4 regions of the Streptomyces chengbuensis genome follow, and region 3 is predicted to be linked to each of the others. Evidence: riboswitches for the same ligand, from Rfam matches in the RefSeq annotation. Region 3 holds a riboswitch; each other region holds the start of a gene.
The links. A riboswitch is a leader RNA that binds a small molecule or an ion and turns the genes downstream of it on or off. The one in region 3 is predicted to bind cobalamin.
Positions count from the first base shown of each region.

Region 1: linked by a shared signal. The riboswitch ahead of QRN89_RS10320 (SCO2321 family membrane protein) and the one ahead of cobN (cobaltochelatase subunit CobN) in region 3 are both predicted to bind cobalamin.
Region 2: linked by a shared signal. The riboswitch ahead of QRN89_RS23055 (ribonucleoside-diphosphate reductase subunit alpha) and the one ahead of cobN (cobaltochelatase subunit CobN) in region 3 are both predicted to bind cobalamin.
Region 4: linked by a shared signal. The riboswitch ahead of QRN89_RS07540 (cobalamin biosynthesis protein) and the one ahead of cobN (cobaltochelatase subunit CobN) in region 3 are both predicted to bind cobalamin.

Region 1 is NZ_CP129137.1:2,316,220-2,320,315, forward strand. It holds gene QRN89_RS10315 (Strvi_7410 family MBL fold metallo-hydrolase) at 1-404, shown strand, start outside; cobalamin riboswitch at 661-797, shown strand; gene QRN89_RS10320 (SCO2321 family membrane protein) at 911-2,170, shown strand; gene QRN89_RS10325 (SCO2322 family protein) at 2,167-2,850, shown strand; gene QRN89_RS10330 (energy-coupling factor transporter transmembrane component T) at 3,180-4,096, shown strand, end outside.
Region 2 is NZ_CP129137.1:5,184,869-5,188,964, forward strand. It holds gene QRN89_RS23055 (ribonucleoside-diphosphate reductase subunit alpha) at 1-1,660, opposite strand, end outside; cobalamin riboswitch at 1,786-1,925, opposite strand; gene QRN89_RS23060 (YbdD/YjiX family protein) at 2,252-2,458, opposite strand; gene QRN89_RS23065 (carbon starvation CstA family protein) at 2,473-4,096, opposite strand, start outside.
Region 3 is NZ_CP129137.1:4,130,941-4,135,036, forward strand. It holds gene QRN89_RS18295 (precorrin-2 C(20)-methyltransferase) at 1-163, opposite strand, end outside; gene QRN89_RS18300 (precorrin-8X methylmutase) at 160-801, opposite strand; gene QRN89_RS18305 (ferredoxin-like domain-containing protein) at 798-2,126, opposite strand; cobalamin riboswitch at 2,177-2,303, shown strand; gene cobN (cobaltochelatase subunit CobN) at 2,346-4,096, shown strand, end outside.
Region 4 is NZ_CP129137.1:1,672,942-1,677,037, forward strand. It holds gene QRN89_RS07530 (inorganic phosphate transporter) at 1-1,210, shown strand, start outside; gene QRN89_RS07535 (hypothetical protein) at 1,223-1,444, shown strand; cobalamin riboswitch at 1,582-1,732, shown strand; gene QRN89_RS07540 (cobalamin biosynthesis protein) at 1,764-2,747, shown strand; gene QRN89_RS07545 (cobyric acid synthase) at 2,744-4,096, shown strand, end outside.

The DNA of each region.
Region 1 (4,096 bases), 1.8 Mb from region 3:
GCATCAGCCCCCACATCGGCCTGTACGAGGATCCCGACGACTCCACGGTCACCGACCCCCTCGGCGACTACCTGGACTCCCTGGAACGCGTGGGCCGTCTCGGCGCCGCCGAGGTGCTCCCGGCGCACCAGCACCCCTTCACCGACGCCACGGCCCGGGTCCGGGAGCTCCTCGCCCACCACGAGGAGCGGCTGACCGGGCTGCTGTCCCTCCTCGCCGCACCGCTCACCCCCTGGCGGCTGGCCGAGCGCATGGAGTGGAACCGGCCGTGGGACGAGATCCCCTACGGCTCCCGCACCATCGCCGTCTCGGAGGCCGAGGCCCATCTGCGGCGCCTGGTGAAGCTGGGCCGCGTGGAGGCGGTGCCGGGCAGCGACCCGGTGGCGTACGTCGCGGTGGGCTGAGCCGGCGGGGTGCGGGCGACGGCGGGCCCGGACCGCACCGGGGCCCAGGTGAACCGGACTCTCACGCCGGGGATGACGGACCCGCCGGGATCCGCACGGACCGGACCCGTCGCGGAAGCCGCCGGGCTGAACCGAGCCACGCCCGAGCCGGAGCGCCACCCCGGTACCGCCGGGTCCCGCCAAGATCCACCGCGAGGCACGGTGGGCACGGCCGCCGGGGCTCATGCCGCACCCGGCCGCCCGTCCCGAGGGACGGGGATTACGGGCCGGTAGAGTGTGCGAGTCGTCATCACACCCGTACGGGGGGAAGCCGGTGCGAATCCGGCGCTGACCCGCAGCCGTGAGCCGCCGTCGCAGGCGGTGAGTCGGAATGCCCCGTACCGGCCGTGACCGGCTCGTGCCATCGGGACCGGCCCGCTGGCAGGCACCGTCGAGGAATACGGGGCCGGAGCCTGGTACCTCAGCGTGCCTGTGCCCGGCTCCCCGCAGGAGAGGCCCAGCCCGCCATGTCCGTTCGCCGCAGCGCAGCAGCGCTCGCCGCCGCTTCCGCCGTGCTCTGCGCGGCCGCTGCCCCCGCGGCGACGGCCGCCCCCACGCCCTCCCCCTCGGCCGCGCTCCCGGCCGGGCTGTACGGCACGAAGGACCCGACCTACGACGGTGTGTGGCGGCAGTCGCTGGCGCTGCTCGCCCAGGACGTCGTCAAGACCGTGCCCGCCGAGCAGGCCGTCGACTGGCTCACCGGGCAGCAGTGCGACAACGGCGGCTTCGCCTCCTACCGTGCCGACGCGTCCCGGCCGTGCGACGCGAAGACGATGCTGGACACCAACGCCACCGCCGCCGCGGTGCAGGCCCTGCGTGCCCTCGGCGGCCACGGGGACGCCGTGGACAAGGGCCTCGAGTGGCTGAAGTCGGTGCAGAACGAGGACGGCGGCTGGAGCTACAACCCCGGCATGCCCTCCGACGCGAACTCCACGTCCGTCGTGATCGGCGCCTTCGCCGCGGCGAAGGCGCGGCCCGGCGAGGTGAAGTCGAAGAGCGGCAGGAGCCCGTTCGACGCGCTGGTCACGTTCGCCGTGCCGTGCGCGGACAAGACCGGCGGCGGCGCGTTCGCCTACCAGCCCGACAAGACCGGCAAGCTGCTCGCCAACGGCGACGCCACCGCGGCCGCCGTGCTCGCCGGGCTGGGCCGCGGACTGGTCGTCTCCGGCCCGGAGCCGGACGGTTCCCCCGCCGCCTGCGACTCCCCGGCGAAGGCCACCCCCGAGCAGTCGGCCCGCAACGGCGCCGCGTACCTGGCCAGGACGCTGGCGAAGACCGGCCACCTGGACTCGCCGCCGATGCCCGGCGCCACCGACCCGGCGCCGCTGCCCGACTTCGGCAACACCGCGGACGCGGTCCTCGCGCTCTCCGCCGCCGGGCACGGCGACAAGGCGGACAAGTCGGTCCAGTGGCTGGAGAAGAACTCCGCCGCCTGGGCGAAGGACGGCGGCCCGGCCGCGTACGCGCAGCTGATCCTCGCCGCGCACGCCCACGGCGACGACCCGCGGGACTTCGGCGGCGCCGACCTCGTCCGGCAGCTGAACGCGACCGGTCCCGCGCCGGTCTCCACCACCGCGCCGCCCGCCCCGAGGGCGCAGGGCGAGGCCGGCGAGGAGCACAAGGGCGGCGACAGCGCCGGCATCTGGTGGATCGTCGGGGCCGGTCTCGCCGCCGGAGCCGGCATCGGCATCCTGATCAGCGGCCGCAGGAAGAACAAGCAGCAGTGATACGCAGGCGGCTGACCGCGCTCCTCCTCGTGCTCGGCGCCGTGCTGACGGTGCCGGGCACGGCGGGACAGGCCCACGCGGCCGGTTACCGGTACTGGTCGTTCTGGCAGTCCGGCGGCGCGGCCTGGGCCTACGCCACCCAGGGGCCGGCGACGGCGAGGCCCGCCGACGGCACGGTGGACGGATACCGCTTCTCCGTCAGTTCCGACTCGCAGGACTCGGCGAAGCCGCGTACCGCTCCCTCCTTCTCGGAGCTGTGCGCGGACACGCCCGCGAAGCCCGGCACCAAGCGGGTCGGCGTCGTGGTCGACTTCGGCACCGGGGCGGACGCCCCGTCCGGTGAACGGCCCCCGTCCACGCCGGCGTCCGGCTGTGCCGTGGTCCCCTCGGACGCGACCAGCGCGGAGGCCCTGGCGGCGGTGGCCAAGCCCCTCCGCTACAACGCGGACGCGCTGCTGTGCGCGATCTCCGGATATCCGAGGACGGGCTGCGGCGAGCAGGTCTCGGCCGGGGACCCGGCGCCCGACGAGCCCGGCGCGTCCTCGCCGTCGGCCGGGAAGACCGCCGGGACGGCCGGGCGGGCGGGCGACGAGGGCCCCTCTCTCGGGCTCTTCGCCGGTATCGCCGCCGTCCTCGCGCTGGGCGGGGCGGCTTTCCGGCAGTCGCGTCGCCGCGGATGACCGGTCCGCCTGTGCCCGCGCCGCCGGACGGTCCCGAGCAGCCGGCCGGACTCCGGCTGCTCGGCGGCGTCCCGCGCCCCCGGCCGGCCGGCCCGGAGCCGGGCACGCACCCGGGCCCCGGAAGCGGGCGGAGCGACGGGAGCGGTGCCGTGCGCGAACGCGGTGGGAACGGACGCGCGGAAGGCGAACGCGGTGCGCGCGAAATCGGTGCGGGCCGTCCCGGGGAGACCGAACGCGGTGCGGGCCGGCCCGGGGAGGGCCGGCTCGGTGAGAGCGGGCGCCGTGGGTTCGGCCGTGCCCCGCGGCAGCGCCGGCCGCTCGGCGGGGCCCTGCGCGCTCCGCGCGCCGCCCGGAGCAACGCGCTGCACGCCGGCGCCTGGTGGGTCTGGGCGCTCGGCCTCGCCACCGCCGCCTCACGGACGACCAACCCCCTCCTCCTCGGGATGCTGGTGGGCGTCGCCGGGTACGTCGTGGCGGCCCGGCGCACCGACGCGCCCTGGGCCCGTTCGTACGGCGCCTTCGTCAAGCTGGGCCTCGCCGTGATCGCCGTCCGGCTGGTGTTCTCCGTCGCCCTCGGTTCACCCGTCCCGGGCACCCACGTCCTGGTCACGCTGCCCGAGGTGCCCCTGCCGGACTGGGCGCAGGGCGTCAGGATCGGCGGCCGGGTGACGGCGGAGCAGGTGGTGTTCGCGCTGTACGACGGGGCGAAGCTGGCGACCCTGCTGATCTGCCTCGGCGCGGCGAACGCGCTCGCGAACCCGGCCCGGCTGCTGAAGTCGCTACCGGGTGCGCTGTACGAGGCGGGGGTCGCGGTCGTCGTCGCCATGACGTTCGCACCGAACATGGTCGCCGACGTGTTCCGGCTCCGTACCGCGCGGAGGCTGCGGGGGCGGCCGACCGGCGGGGTGAAGGCCGTCCTGCAGATCGGGTTGCCGGTCCTGGAGGGGGCGCTGGAGCGGTCGGTCGCGGTCGCCGCGTCCATGGACGCGCGCGGCTACGGCCGTACCGCGCGGGTGCCGCCCGCCGTGCGGCACACCACCACCGCGCTCACCCTCGGCGGGCTGCTCGGTGTGTGCGCCGGTTCGTACGGGCTGCTCGCCGCGGAGGGCGCGGGGTACGGACTCCCCGTGCTGCTGGGCGGGTTCACGGCGGCGCTCGGCGGGCTGTGGCTCGGTGGCCGGCGCCAGGTCCGCACCCGCTACCGCCCGGACCGGTGGGGTCCGCGGGCCTGGCTGGTGGCGGGTTC
Region 2 (4,096 bases), 1.1 Mb from region 3:
GGTCGCAGGACGCCTCGTAGGCGGCCAGCATGATCCGCTCGGCGATCCGCGTCGACAGGGACTGCGCCTCGGCGGAGTCGAAGGGCAGGCGCAGGCTGAAGAACACGTCCTGGAGGCCCATGGCGCCGAGGCCCACCGGGCGCCACTTGGCGTTGGAGCGGCCGGCCTGCTCGGTCGGGTAGAAGTTGATGTCGACGACCCGGTCGAGGAAGGTCACGGCGGTACGGACGGTGTCGTCCAGCCGCTCCCAGTCGATCACGTCCTCGCCGTCGGCGGCGTCCCGCACGACGAACGCGCCGAGGTTGACCGAGCCGAGGTTGCAGACGGCGGTCTCGCCGTCGTCGGTGACCTCGATGATCTCGGTGCAGAGGTTGGAGGAGTGGACCACGGCGCCGGGCTCCGCCGTCTGGTTGGCCGTGCGGTTGGACGCGTCCTTGAAGGTCATCCAGCCGTTTCCGGTCTGGGCGAGGGTGCGCATCATGCGCCCGTAGAGCTCACGGGCGGGGATGGTGCGGCGGGCGAGCCCGGCCTCCTCCGCCCGGCGGTAGGCGATGTCGAAGTCCTCGCCCCACAGGTCCACGAGGTCGGGCACGTCGGCGGGGGAGAACAGCGACCAGTCGGCGTCGGCGTTCACCCGGCGCATGAACTCGTCGGGGATCCAGTGCGCCAGGTTGAGGTTGTGCGTGCGACGCGCCTCCTCGCCCGTGTTGTCGCGCAGTTCCAGGAACTCCTCGATGTCCGCGTGCCAGGTCTCCAGGTAGACGCAGGCCGCGCCCTTGCGCCGGCCGCCCTGGTTGACGGCCGCCACCGACGAGTCCAGCGTGCGCAGGAACGGCACGATGCCGTTGGAGTGGCCGTTGGTGCCCCGGATGAGCGAACCTCGGGAGCGGATGCGGGAGTACGACAGGCCGATGCCGCCCGCGTGCTTCGAGAGACGTGCCACCTGGTGGTAGCGCTCGTAGATGGAGTCCAGCTCGTCCAGGGGCGAGTCCAGCAGGTAGCAGGACGACATCTGGGGGTGCCGCGTGCCGGAGTTGAAGAGCGTCGGGGACGACGGCAGATAGTCGAGGCGGCTCATCAGCCCGTACAGGGAGGCCACTTCGTCCAGCGCCCGCAGGGACTCGTCCTCGGCGAGACCGCAGGCGACGCGCAGCATGAAGTACTGCGGCGTCTCGACGACCTTGCGGGTGATCGGGTGCCGGAGCAGGTAGCGGCTGTAGAGGGTGCGCAGTCCGAAGTAGCCGAAGCGGTCGTCGGCGGCCGGGTCGACCAGCGAGTCGAGGCGCTGGGTGTGGGCGTGGACGAAGGCGGCCGTGCGGTCCGCGATCAGTCCCTCGCGGCTGCCGACGGCGATGGAGGCGGAGAACGCGGTCGCTCCCTGCCCGGCCGCCTCCTCCGCGATGGTGAGGGTGAGCAGCCGGGCCGCGAGCCGGGAGTACGCCGGGTCCTCGGAGATCAGACCGGCGGCCGCCTCGGTCGCCAGTTCGCGCAGTTCGGCCTCGTCCGAGCCCGCGTGCCGGCCGCGGAGGGCGGCGGCGGCGACCCGGCCGGGGTCGGCGTCGGGCAGGTCGGCGGTGAGCTCGGTCAGGGTCCGCAGGAGCGCGGTGCCTGGTCCGTCGGCGAGCTGTGCTGCAGCAGGATCGGGCGGCGCGATGGTCACGGGGTGCTCTCCCTCGCTCGGCTGGGGCCGGCGGGGCAGGGGGCACGGACGCACACCCGGGCAGGGCGGACCGCGTCCACCGGCCTTTTCCGCGAGGCCCGGACGTCTGGGCACCCGGGCCGGACGGTCCGGGCGCACCGTCGGCAGGTCCTCGGACTCACGGACGTACGAGGCCCTGGAGCGGACCCGCGCACACCCTTACACCGTTGCGGGACAGTTCCGGATTCGCACCGGATTCCCCTGCGGCGACAGCGAGCATGAGCATACATGTGGGGGCGGTGAGTTGCGGAACCCCCCACATGTTGTGTCGTGACCCGCTCGGAGCTTCCGGGCGTCGGCCGGCCGGGGCGGCGGGCGGGGCAAGGGTTTCCGGCCACCTCCGGGTGTTTCCGCCACCCGCCGGGGGCGGCACCCCGCCGACGAACCGCCCCTCGTGTTCCCGCATTCTCCCCGGGTTCCGTCATGGCCCTCGTGGTCCGCCGCGACCGCCGTGCCGGCAACGGCCGGGTGCCGCACGGACACGGCGACGGGCCCCCGCGTCCTCCCCGGAGGGAAGCGCGGAGGCCCGTGGGCGTCCGTCGCTGTGCGCGGTCAGCAGCAGCGGAATCCCTTGCGGGGGTCCGCCTCCCGCTCGTCCATGCGGCAGCGCTCGAACTCGCGGCGGGTCATCACCTTCGCGTCGGGGTCGTGCGAACGGGCGTGGGCCACATAACGGTCGTACACCGTCTCGCCCGAGACCTCGCGCACGTACCAGCGGACCCAGTCCACCGCGCGCCGCACTCCGCTCACCGCCGTCATGACCGTCACCGTACTCAGCCCTTGCCGCTTCCGGCGGCCTCGTGGTCCGAGGTGCCGGCCGACGCGTGGTCCGGTGCGCCGGCGCCGACGGCGGCGAGCTCCGCCTTCTCCGCCTTGGTGGCGAACAGCCCGGCCGGTGCGACCAGCTTCGACTCGACGTACGGAACCTCGGCGAGCCGGACGGTGTCCGGCTTGCTGATCGCCGTGAAGCACACCCTGGCGGCGTCGGCCAGGACCACGACGATGAGGAGGGCGAACAGCGCGCAGAGCACGCCGTCGACGGTCGAGTTGGTGACGATGGTGTGCATGTCGTCCATCGACTTCGCCGGAGCAAGCACCTCGCCGGACTCGATGCCCGCCTGGTACTTGTCGCGCTGGGCGAAGAAGCCCACCTTCGGGTCGCTGGAGAAGATCTTCTGCCAGCTGGCGGTGAGGGTGACGGTGGCGTCCCAGGCGAGCGGGACGGCCGTCACCCAGGCCCACTTGAGGCGTCCGGACTTCACCAGCAGCGTGGTGCAGACGGCGAGGGCGACGGCCGCGAGCAGCTGGTTGGCGATGCCGAAGAGCGGGAAGAGCTGGTTGATGCCGCCGAGCGGGTCGTGCACGCCGACCCAGAGGAAGTAGCCCCAGCCGCCGACGACGACCGCGCTCGCGAACCAGACGCCGGGCTTCCAACTGACCTGCCGCATCGGCTTGTAGACGTTGCCCAGCATGTCCTGGAGCATGAAGCGCCCGACCCGGGTGCCCGCGTCGACCGTGGTGAGGATGAAGAGCGCCTCGAACATGATCGCGAAGTGGTACCAGAACGCCTTCAGCCCGGCGCCGCCGATGACCGCGGAGAAGATCTCCGACATGCCGAGGGCGAAGGTCGGCGCACCACCCGTACGGGAGAGCAGGCTCGCCTCCTCGACGTCCTTCGCCGCCTGGGCCAGTTGCTCCGGGGTGACGGTGAACCCGAGGTTCGCCACGGCCTGGGACGCGGAGTCCACCGTGGTGCCGATGACCCCGGCGGGGGAGTTGATGGCGAAGTACAGGCCCGGGTCGAGGATGCAGGCGCAGATCATCGCCATGACCGCGACGAACGACTCGGTCAGCATGGCGCCGTAGCCGATCATCCGGACCTGGGTCTCCTTCTGGATCATCTTCGGGGTGGTGCCCGAGGAGACCAGGGAGTGGAAGCCGGAGAGGGCACCGCACGCGATGGTGATGAAGACGAACGGGAACAGCGAGCCCGCGAAGACCGGGCCCTGGCCGCTGCCCGCGAACTCGGTCACCGCCGGCATCTTCAGCGTCGGCAGCGCGATGACCACGCCCAGCGCGAGCAGCACGATCGTGCCGACCTTCATGAAGGTGGACAGGTAGTCGCGCGGCGCCAGCAGCAGCCAGACGGGGAGCACGGAGGCCAGGAACCCGTAGATCACCATCCAGATGACCAGCGTGCCCGGCTCCAGGGTGAAGAAGCCCGCGAGGGAGGAGTCGGCGACCCAGCCGCCCGCGACGATGGCGAGCAGCAGCAGCGCGACGCCGATGACCGACACCTCGGTGACCTTGCCCGGCCGCAGGGTGCGCAGGTAGACGCCCATGAACAGGGCGATCGGGATCGTCATGCCGATGGAGAAGACACCCCACGGGGAGTGC
Region 3 (4,096 bases):
GCCCCGCCACGATGGAGCGGGCGATGGAACGGCCGTGCCGGGCGCAGTGGTACGCCACGACGTCCGCCTCCGCGACGACCTGGGCCGCCCGGAGCGTCATCAGCGACGGGTCGCCGGGGCCGAGTCCGACGCCGTACAGCCTGCCGGTCCGCTGTGTGCTCACTCCGCCTCACTCGCCATCGCGTTGATCGCGGCCGCGGCCATGGCGCTGCCGCCGCGCCGGCCGCGCACCACCAGGTAGTCCAGACCGCCCCCGTGCGCGGCGAGGGCGTCCTTGGACTCGGCCGCGCCTATGAAGCCCACCGGGACGCCGACCACGGCGGCCGGACGGGGCGCGCCCGCGTCGATCATCTCCAGCAGCCTGAACAGCGCGGTGGGGGCGTTGCCGACGGCGACCACGGCACCGTCGAGGCGGTCCCGCCACAGTTCGAGCGCGGCCGCGCTGCGGGTCGTCCCGAGCCCGGCGGCCAGCTCCGGCACGGACGGCTCGGACAGGGTGCAGATCACCTCGTTGCCGGCGGGCAGCCGCTTGCGGGTGACGCCGCTGGCGACCATCTGCGCGTCGCACAGGATCGGCGCCCCGGCGCGCAGCGCCTCGCGGGCACGGGCCACCACCCCGGGCGAGTACGCGAGATCGCGGACGAGGTCGACCATGCCGCAGGCGTGGATCATCCGCACCGCGACCTGGCTGACGTCGGCCGGCAGCGCGTCGAGCGCCGCCTCGGCACGGATCGTGGCAAAGGACTGGCGGTAGATCTCCGCGCCGTCCTTCTCGTAGTCGAACACGGTCTTGTCGCTCATTTCGTCGTACGGGTTCTGGCTGTGGCGATGGTGTCGGCGAGCGCGGCACGGGACGGTACGGGTACGGGGCTGCCGTGCGCGGTCACCCGGTACGCGCCGTCCCCGGTGGCCACGACGTCCACGTACTCCCCCTGCGGACGGCCGCAGCGCCGCTCGCAGCCCGACCAGTACACGGGCAGTCCGCCCCGGCCGGGTGTGGCGTCGGCCCGCACGTCGGCCAGGGACTTGGCGCAGCCGGGCCGCCCGGTGCACGCGCCGACCCCGTACCAGGGGGAGTCGGTGCCGGTGATGAGGCCCGCCCGCCCCAGCGCTTCGAGGCGCGCCCGCGCCGAGCCGCGGTCGGCGAAGCCGGGAAGCACCACCCCGCGCCACGGCGTCAGCCGAACCTCGTCCGCGGGGGCCGGCAGCAGCCCGCGCAGCTGGGCGACGGTGAGTCGCCCGAGCGGAGCGAGGACGGACACGGCCCAGCCGTCCGGTCCCTCCACGACACCGGGCAGCGGTCCGGTGCCGGGGCCCGCGCACCCGTCCACGGGCCCGCCCGGGACCGGATCCGGGGCGGAGCCTCCCGTTCCGTCGGGAGGGAGCAGTGGTTCCGCCGCCACCCCCGCCCGTGCCAGCCCCGCGCCCACGGCGATGTCCTGCCCCTCCGGCAGCTCCCGTACGCGCCAGGCGCCCGTGCCCGCTCCGGCGGCCGCGGACAGGAAAGCCTCCGCGGCGGCGAGCGCGGCCCGCGCGGCGTCGACGGCACGCACCCGGAAGGCGTGGCGCCCGGTCCGCAGCACCGCCCGCCCGTCCGCCTCTGCGAGCAACGTCACATCCGCACCGAGCCGGGCCACATCGCCCCGGCCGTCGTCCAGGGCGAAGAGGAACCGTCCCGAAAGTCCCGTGGCCCACCCGCTCGCGCACAGCAGCGCGTCCAGCTCCCGGGCCCACAACTGCACGTCGGCGCGGCCGAGTCCGTCCAGTCCGGCCAGCGGTGAGGCGACGACGTTGCGTACCCGCTCATGGGCCTCGGAGGGCAGCAGCCCGGCCTCGCGCAGCAGTTCCGCGAGTTCCGCCCCGCAGCCGTCCGCCAGGCCGCGCAACTCCGCGTTGCCCCGGGAGGTGACGCTCAGGGCCCCGTCGCCCAGACGTCCGGCCGCGGCAGCCAGCGCATGGATCTGACGTGCCGTCAACAAGCCTGCGGGCAGGCGAAGTCGGGCCAGCCGCCCGTCGTCCGCCGCATGCAGCCGCAGCGCGCCCGGGCAGGCGTCGCCTCGGTCCCGTATACGCGGTTCGCCCCGGTCCGGGGGTGTTGTCGGTGTGGGCGGCATGGCGGCGAGCATACCCACGTCCTTCCAGGTGACCGCCCTGCCGGCGGGCCGCAGCCTCTACTATGCAAAACGGCACAGGGTCCCAGGGCCCTAGGGAGGAAGCCCGGTGAGAATCCGGCGCGGTCCCGCCACTGTGAACCGGGCCCCGGCGACGGGATCCGGTGAGTCAGGAACTCCCGCCGACCACGACCACCCGGGGCGCGGAAACCCCGAGGAAGGCCTGCGCACGCGATGACGCACGCGACGATCCTGCTGCTGTCGACCTCCGACACCGACCTGCTCAGCGCCCGTGCCGCCGAGGGCCCGGTCCGGTACCGCTTCGCTAACCCTTCCCGACTCCCGCTCGACCGGCTGCCCGAGCTCCTCGACGGCACCGATCTGGTCGTCGTGCGCCTCCTCGGCGGCATCCGCGCCTGGCAGGAGGGCCTCGACGCACTGCTGGCGCAGGGCCGCCCGGTGGTCGTCCTCACCGGTGAACAGGCCCCGGACGCCCAGCTGATGGAGGCCTCCACCGTTCCCGTCGGCATCGCGGCGGAGGCACACGCCTACCTCGCCCACGGGGGCCCGGACAACCTGGAGCAGCTCGCCCGGTTCCTGTCCGACACCGTCCTGCTCACCGGCCACGGCTTCGCGCCGCCCGCGCCCGCCCCCACCTGGGGCGAGCTGGAGCGCACCCCGCGTCGCGTCAGCGGCCCGCTCGTCGCGGTGCTCTACTACCGGGCCCACCACATGAGCGGCAACACCGCCTTCGTCGGCGCCCTGTGCGACGCGGTCGAGGACGCGGGCGGCCGGGCCCTCCCGCTGTACGTCGCCTCGCTGCGCGCCCCCGAGCCGGAGCTGCTGGAACGGCTCCGCGACGCCGACGCCGTCGTCACCACCGTCCTCGCCGCGGGCGGCACCCGGCCGGCCGAGGCCCAGGCCGGGGGGGACGACGAGGCGTGGGACGCGGGCGCGCTCGCCTCGCTCGACGTGCCCGTGCTGCAGGCACTGTGCCTGACCGGCTCGCGCAGCGCCTGGGAGGAGAACGACGAGGGCCTGTCCCCGCTGGACGCCGCCAGCCAGGTCGCCGTGCCCGAGTTCGACGGCCGGCTGATCACCGTGCCGTTCTCGTTCAAGGAGATCGACGAGGACGGCCTCCCCGCGTACGTCGCCGACCCGGAGCGCGCCGCCCGCGTCGCCGGCATCGCCGTCCGCCACGCCCGGCTGCGGCACATCCCGAACGCCGAGAAGCGCCTCGCGCTCGTCCTCTCCGCGTACCCGACGAAGCACTCCCGCATCGGCAACGCCGTCGGCCTCGACACCCCCGCTTCCGCCGTGGCCCTGCTGCGCCGCCTCCTCGACGAGGGCTACGACTTCGGCACCGAGGAGATCCCCGGCCTGACGTCCGGGGACGGCGACGAACTCATCCGCGCGCTCATCGAGGCCGGCGGCCACGACCAGGACTGGCTCACCGAGGAGCAGTTGGCGCGCAACCCGGTCCGCGTCCCGGCGGCCGACTACCGGCGCTGGTACGCGACCCTGCCCGCGGAACTGCGCGAGGCGGTCGAGGCGCACTGGGGCCCGGCGCCGGGCGAGATGTTCCTGGACCGCTCCCGCAACCCGGAGGGCGACATCGTCCTGGCCGCCCTGCGCCGGGGCAACCTGCTGATCGTCATCCAGCCGCCGCGCGGCTTCGGCGAGAACCCGATCGCGATCTACCACGACCCCGACCTGCCGCCGTCGCACCACTACCTCGCCGCCTACCGCTGGATCGGCGCCCGGCAGGACGACGGGGGATTCGGCGCGGACGCGATGATCCACCTCGGCAAGCACGGCAACCTGGAGTGGCTGCCCGGCAAGAACGCCGGACTGTCCGCGGCCTGCGCGCCCGACGCCGCGCTCGGTGACCTGCCGCTGATCTACCCGTTCCTGGTCAACGACCCGGGCGAGGGCACCCAGGCGAAGCGCCGCGTCCACGCCACCCTCATCGACCATCTCGTCCC
Region 4 (4,096 bases), 2.5 Mb from region 3:
GACAGCACTCGTGTTCGATTTCACGAACGGCTTCCACGACACCGCCAACGCCATGGCGACGACCATCTCGACGGGTGCGATGAGACCGAAGGCAGCAGTGGCGATGTCCGCCGTGCTGAACCTGGTCGGCGCGTTCCTCTCGGTCGAGGTCGCCAAGACGATCTCGGGCGGCATCATCAACGAAGAGGGCATCCGCACAGAAGTGATCTTCGCCGCGCTCGTCGGCGCGATCCTCTGGAACCTGCTGACCTGGCTGCTGGGCCTGCCGTCCAGCTCCTCCCACGCACTCTTCGGCGGCCTCATCGGCGCCGCGGTGATGTCCGCCGGATTCTCGGCCGTCAACGGCGGCACGATCGTCACCAAGGTCCTGATCCCGGCCGTCGCCGCTCCGCTCGTCGCCGGCCTCGCGGCCCTGGTCGCCACCAGGCTGACGTACCGGATGGGCGGTACCACCCAGAACAAGGCCACCTCCAAGGGCTACCGCGCCGGCCAGATCGCCTCCGCCGGCCTGGTGTCCCTCGCGCACGGCACCAACGACGCGCAGAAGACCATGGGTGTCATCACCCTGGCCCTGGTCACCGGCGGCGTCCTCGCCCCCGGTGCGAACCCCCCGATGTGGGTCATCGTCTCCGCCGGTGTCGCGATCGCGCTCGGCACCTACCTCGGCGGCTGGCGCATCATCCGCACCATGGGCAAGGGCCTGACCGACCTCCAGCCGCAGCAGGGCTTCGCCGCCCAGACCAGCGCCGCGACGGTCATCCTGGCCTCCTCGAACCTCGGCTTCTCGCTCTCCACCACCCAGTCCTGCTCGGGTGCCGTGATGGGCGCGGGTCTCGGCCGCAAGGGCGGAGTGGTCCGCTGGTCCACCGCGACCCGGATGTTCGTCGCCTGGGGCCTGACCCTGCCCGCCGCGGGCCTGGTCGCCGCGGCCGCGGAGTTCCTGACCAAGCAGGGCACCTGGGGCATCGCCGCCGTTGCCGTGCTGCTCGTCGCGGGCTCCGGAGCCATCTGGGTGATCTCGCGCCGCAAGCCGGTGGACCACACCAACGTCACGGACGACGAGATCGAGCCCGCGGGCGTCGTCACCACCGCCATCGCGGCGGTCACCCCTCCCCCGGCCGGTGTCGCGGTGGCCGAGCCCGAGGAGCTGAAGGCCACCGTCCCGGCCCCGGCCCCCGAGTCCGCTCCGGCGCCCGCCGCCACGGTGTAAGGAAAGAACAGCATGAAGATCGACTGGGCAGCTCTGGGCTCCGTCTTCGGCGTGAGCCTCGTCGTGACCGTCGCCCTGGTGGGCCTCTTCACCCTCGGCGTCGCGGGCCTCTCCAAGCAGGAGGCCGCGGCCGCGCAGGGAGGCTCCGCCGGCCTCGCCCGCACGGGTGCGTACGCCTGCTTCGCGCTCTGCGCCGCGGCGGTGGCCTTCGGGATCTATCTGATCGTGGTCTGACGGCCGCACGGCACGTCCTCGTACAGGGGCCGGGCACACCTCCGGGTGAGTCCGGCCCCTGTCGTGTGCGCGCCCCGTGCCCGCACCGTGTGGGCCTCCGCACACTGTCCCGTCGCAGGTCAAGGGCGAGTTGACGGGCGTTCGGGGCCCGTGGTGGACTTCCGGAGCCATTTACGGCGGCAGAAGAGGAAGCCGGTGCGAATCCGGCGCGGTCCCGCCACTGTCACGGACGCGCTCCCCTCACGGAGCGTCCCGGAGCCAGGAACTCTCTCCCGCCGGTCACGTCGAGCCAGGGCGCGGACCCTGAGTGAGGACGAACATGCCTGCCGAACCGGGGGGGCCGGGCGTGCTGCGCCCGGACATCACGTTCGCGTACGGCGCCGCGGCCGGACTGGCCGGCGACCTGCTCCTCGGCGATCCACGCCGCGGGCACCCGGTCGCCGTCTTCGGCCGGGCAGCCGCGGCGGTCGAACGGAGACTCTGGCGCGACCACCGAGGCTGGGGCGCCCTGCACACCGCGGTGTGCGCCGGCGGCGCGGTCGCCGCGGGCGCGCTGGCCGCAGACCGCGCACGCCGGTCACGCGCCGCCGCCGTCGCCCTGACCGCGGCCGCCACCTGGGCCGTCGTCGGCGGCACCTCGCTCGGCCGGGAGGCACGGGCGATCGGCGGAGCGCTGGCGGCCGGGGACATCGAGGTCGCCAGGGAGCGGCTGCCGCATCTGTGCGGGCGCGACCCGCAGGCGCTCGACGGCCCCGGTATCGCCCGAGCCGTCGTCGAGTCCGTCGCCGAGAACACCTCTGACGCCGTCGTGGGCGCGCTGGTCTGGGGTGCGATCGGCGGCGTGCCCGGTCTCGTCGGGTTCCGCGCCGTCAACACCCTGGACGCGATGGTGGGTCACAAGTCCCCCCGCTACCGGCGGTACGGCTGGGCCTCGGCCCGGCTCGACGATCTCGCGGGCTGGCCCGGGGCCCGGCTCACCGCGGCCCTCGCGACCGCCGCGGGCGGTGACCCGCGCGGCGCGGCCCGCGCCTGGCGCCGGGACGCCGCGAAGCATCCGAGCCCCAACGCCGGTCCCGTGGAGGCCGCGTTCGCCGGAGCCCTCGGCGTACGCCTCGGCGGAACGCTCGCGTACGGCGGACGCGTCGAGCACCGGCCCGTGCTCAACGGCGACGGCGGACGGGCCGTCGAGGTCGCGGACATCGAACGGGCCGTACGGCTCTCGCGACGCGTGGGGGTGCTGGCGCTCGCGGTGTGCGCGGGCGGCCGCCTCGCGGCCGGAGCCCTGAAGCGGAGGCGGGCATGAGCGGGGGCGGACTGCTGGTCGCCGGCACCACCTCGGACGCCGGCAAGAGCGTCGTCACGGCGGGGATCTGCCGCTGGCTGGTGCGACAGGGCGTGAAGGTCGCGCCCTTCAAGGGGCAGAACATGTCCCTCAACTCCTTCGTGACCCGTGAGGGCGCCGAGATCGGCCGGGCACAGGCCATGCAGGCCCAGGCCGCCCGGGTCGAGCCCACGGCGCTGATGAACCCCGTCCTGCTGAAGCCCGGCGGCGACCGCTCCAGCCAGGTCGTGCTGATGGGCAGGCCGGTCGGTGAACTCAGCGCGCGCGGCTACCACGGAGGGCGCCAGAAGACCCTGTTCGAGCCGGTGATGGCCTGCCTGGAGGAGCTCCGCGGCACGTACGACGCGGTGATCTGCGAGGGCGCCGGCAGCCCTGCGGAGATCAATCTGCGGCGCACGGACATCGTGAACATGGGCGTCGCCCGCGCGGCGCGCCTCCCCGTGCTGGTGGTGGGGGACATCGACCGCGGCGGGGTCTTCGCCCAGTTCTTCGGAACGACCGCGCTGCTGGCCCCGGAGGACCAGGAGCTGATCGCGGGCTACCTCGTCAACAAGTTCCGCGGCGACGTCACGCTGCTGGAGCCGGGGCTGGAGATGCTGCACGGGCTCACCGGGCGGCGGACGTTCGGCGTACTGCCGTACGCGCACGGGCTCGGCATCGACGAGGAGGACGGACTGCGGGTGTCGCTGCGCGGCACGGTGCGCGAGTCGGTGGTGGCGCCGCCGGTCGGCGAGGACGTGCTCCGCGTGGCCGTGTGCGCCGTGCCGCTGATGTCCAACTTCACCGACGTGGACGCGCTGGCGGCCGAGCCGGGCGTGATCGTGCGCTTCGTCGACCGGCCCGAGGAACTGGCCGACGCCGACCTGGTGATCGTGCCCGGTACCCGCGGCACCGTGCGCGCCCTGGAGTGGCTGCGCGAGCGCGGTCTCGCCGGCGCGCTCGCCCGGCGCGCCGCGGAGGGCCGGCCCGTGCTCGGCATCTGCGGCGGCTTCCAGGTGCTCGGCGAGCACATCGACGACGAGGTCGAGTCGCGTGCCGGAGCCGTGCCGGGCCTCGGACTGCTGCCGGTGCGGGTGCGGTTCGCCGCGGAGAAGACGCTCGCCCGCCCGTCCGGTGCGGCGCTGGGGCAGCCGGTCGAGGGCTACGAGATCCACCACGGCGTCGCCGAGGTGCTCGGCGGCGAGCCGTTCCTCGACGGCTGCCGGGTCGGTGAGGTGTGGGGCACCCACTGGCACGGGTCGCTGGAGAGCGACGGATTCCGCCGGGCGTTCCTGCGGTCCGTCGCCGCGGCGTCGGGCCGCCGCTTCGTC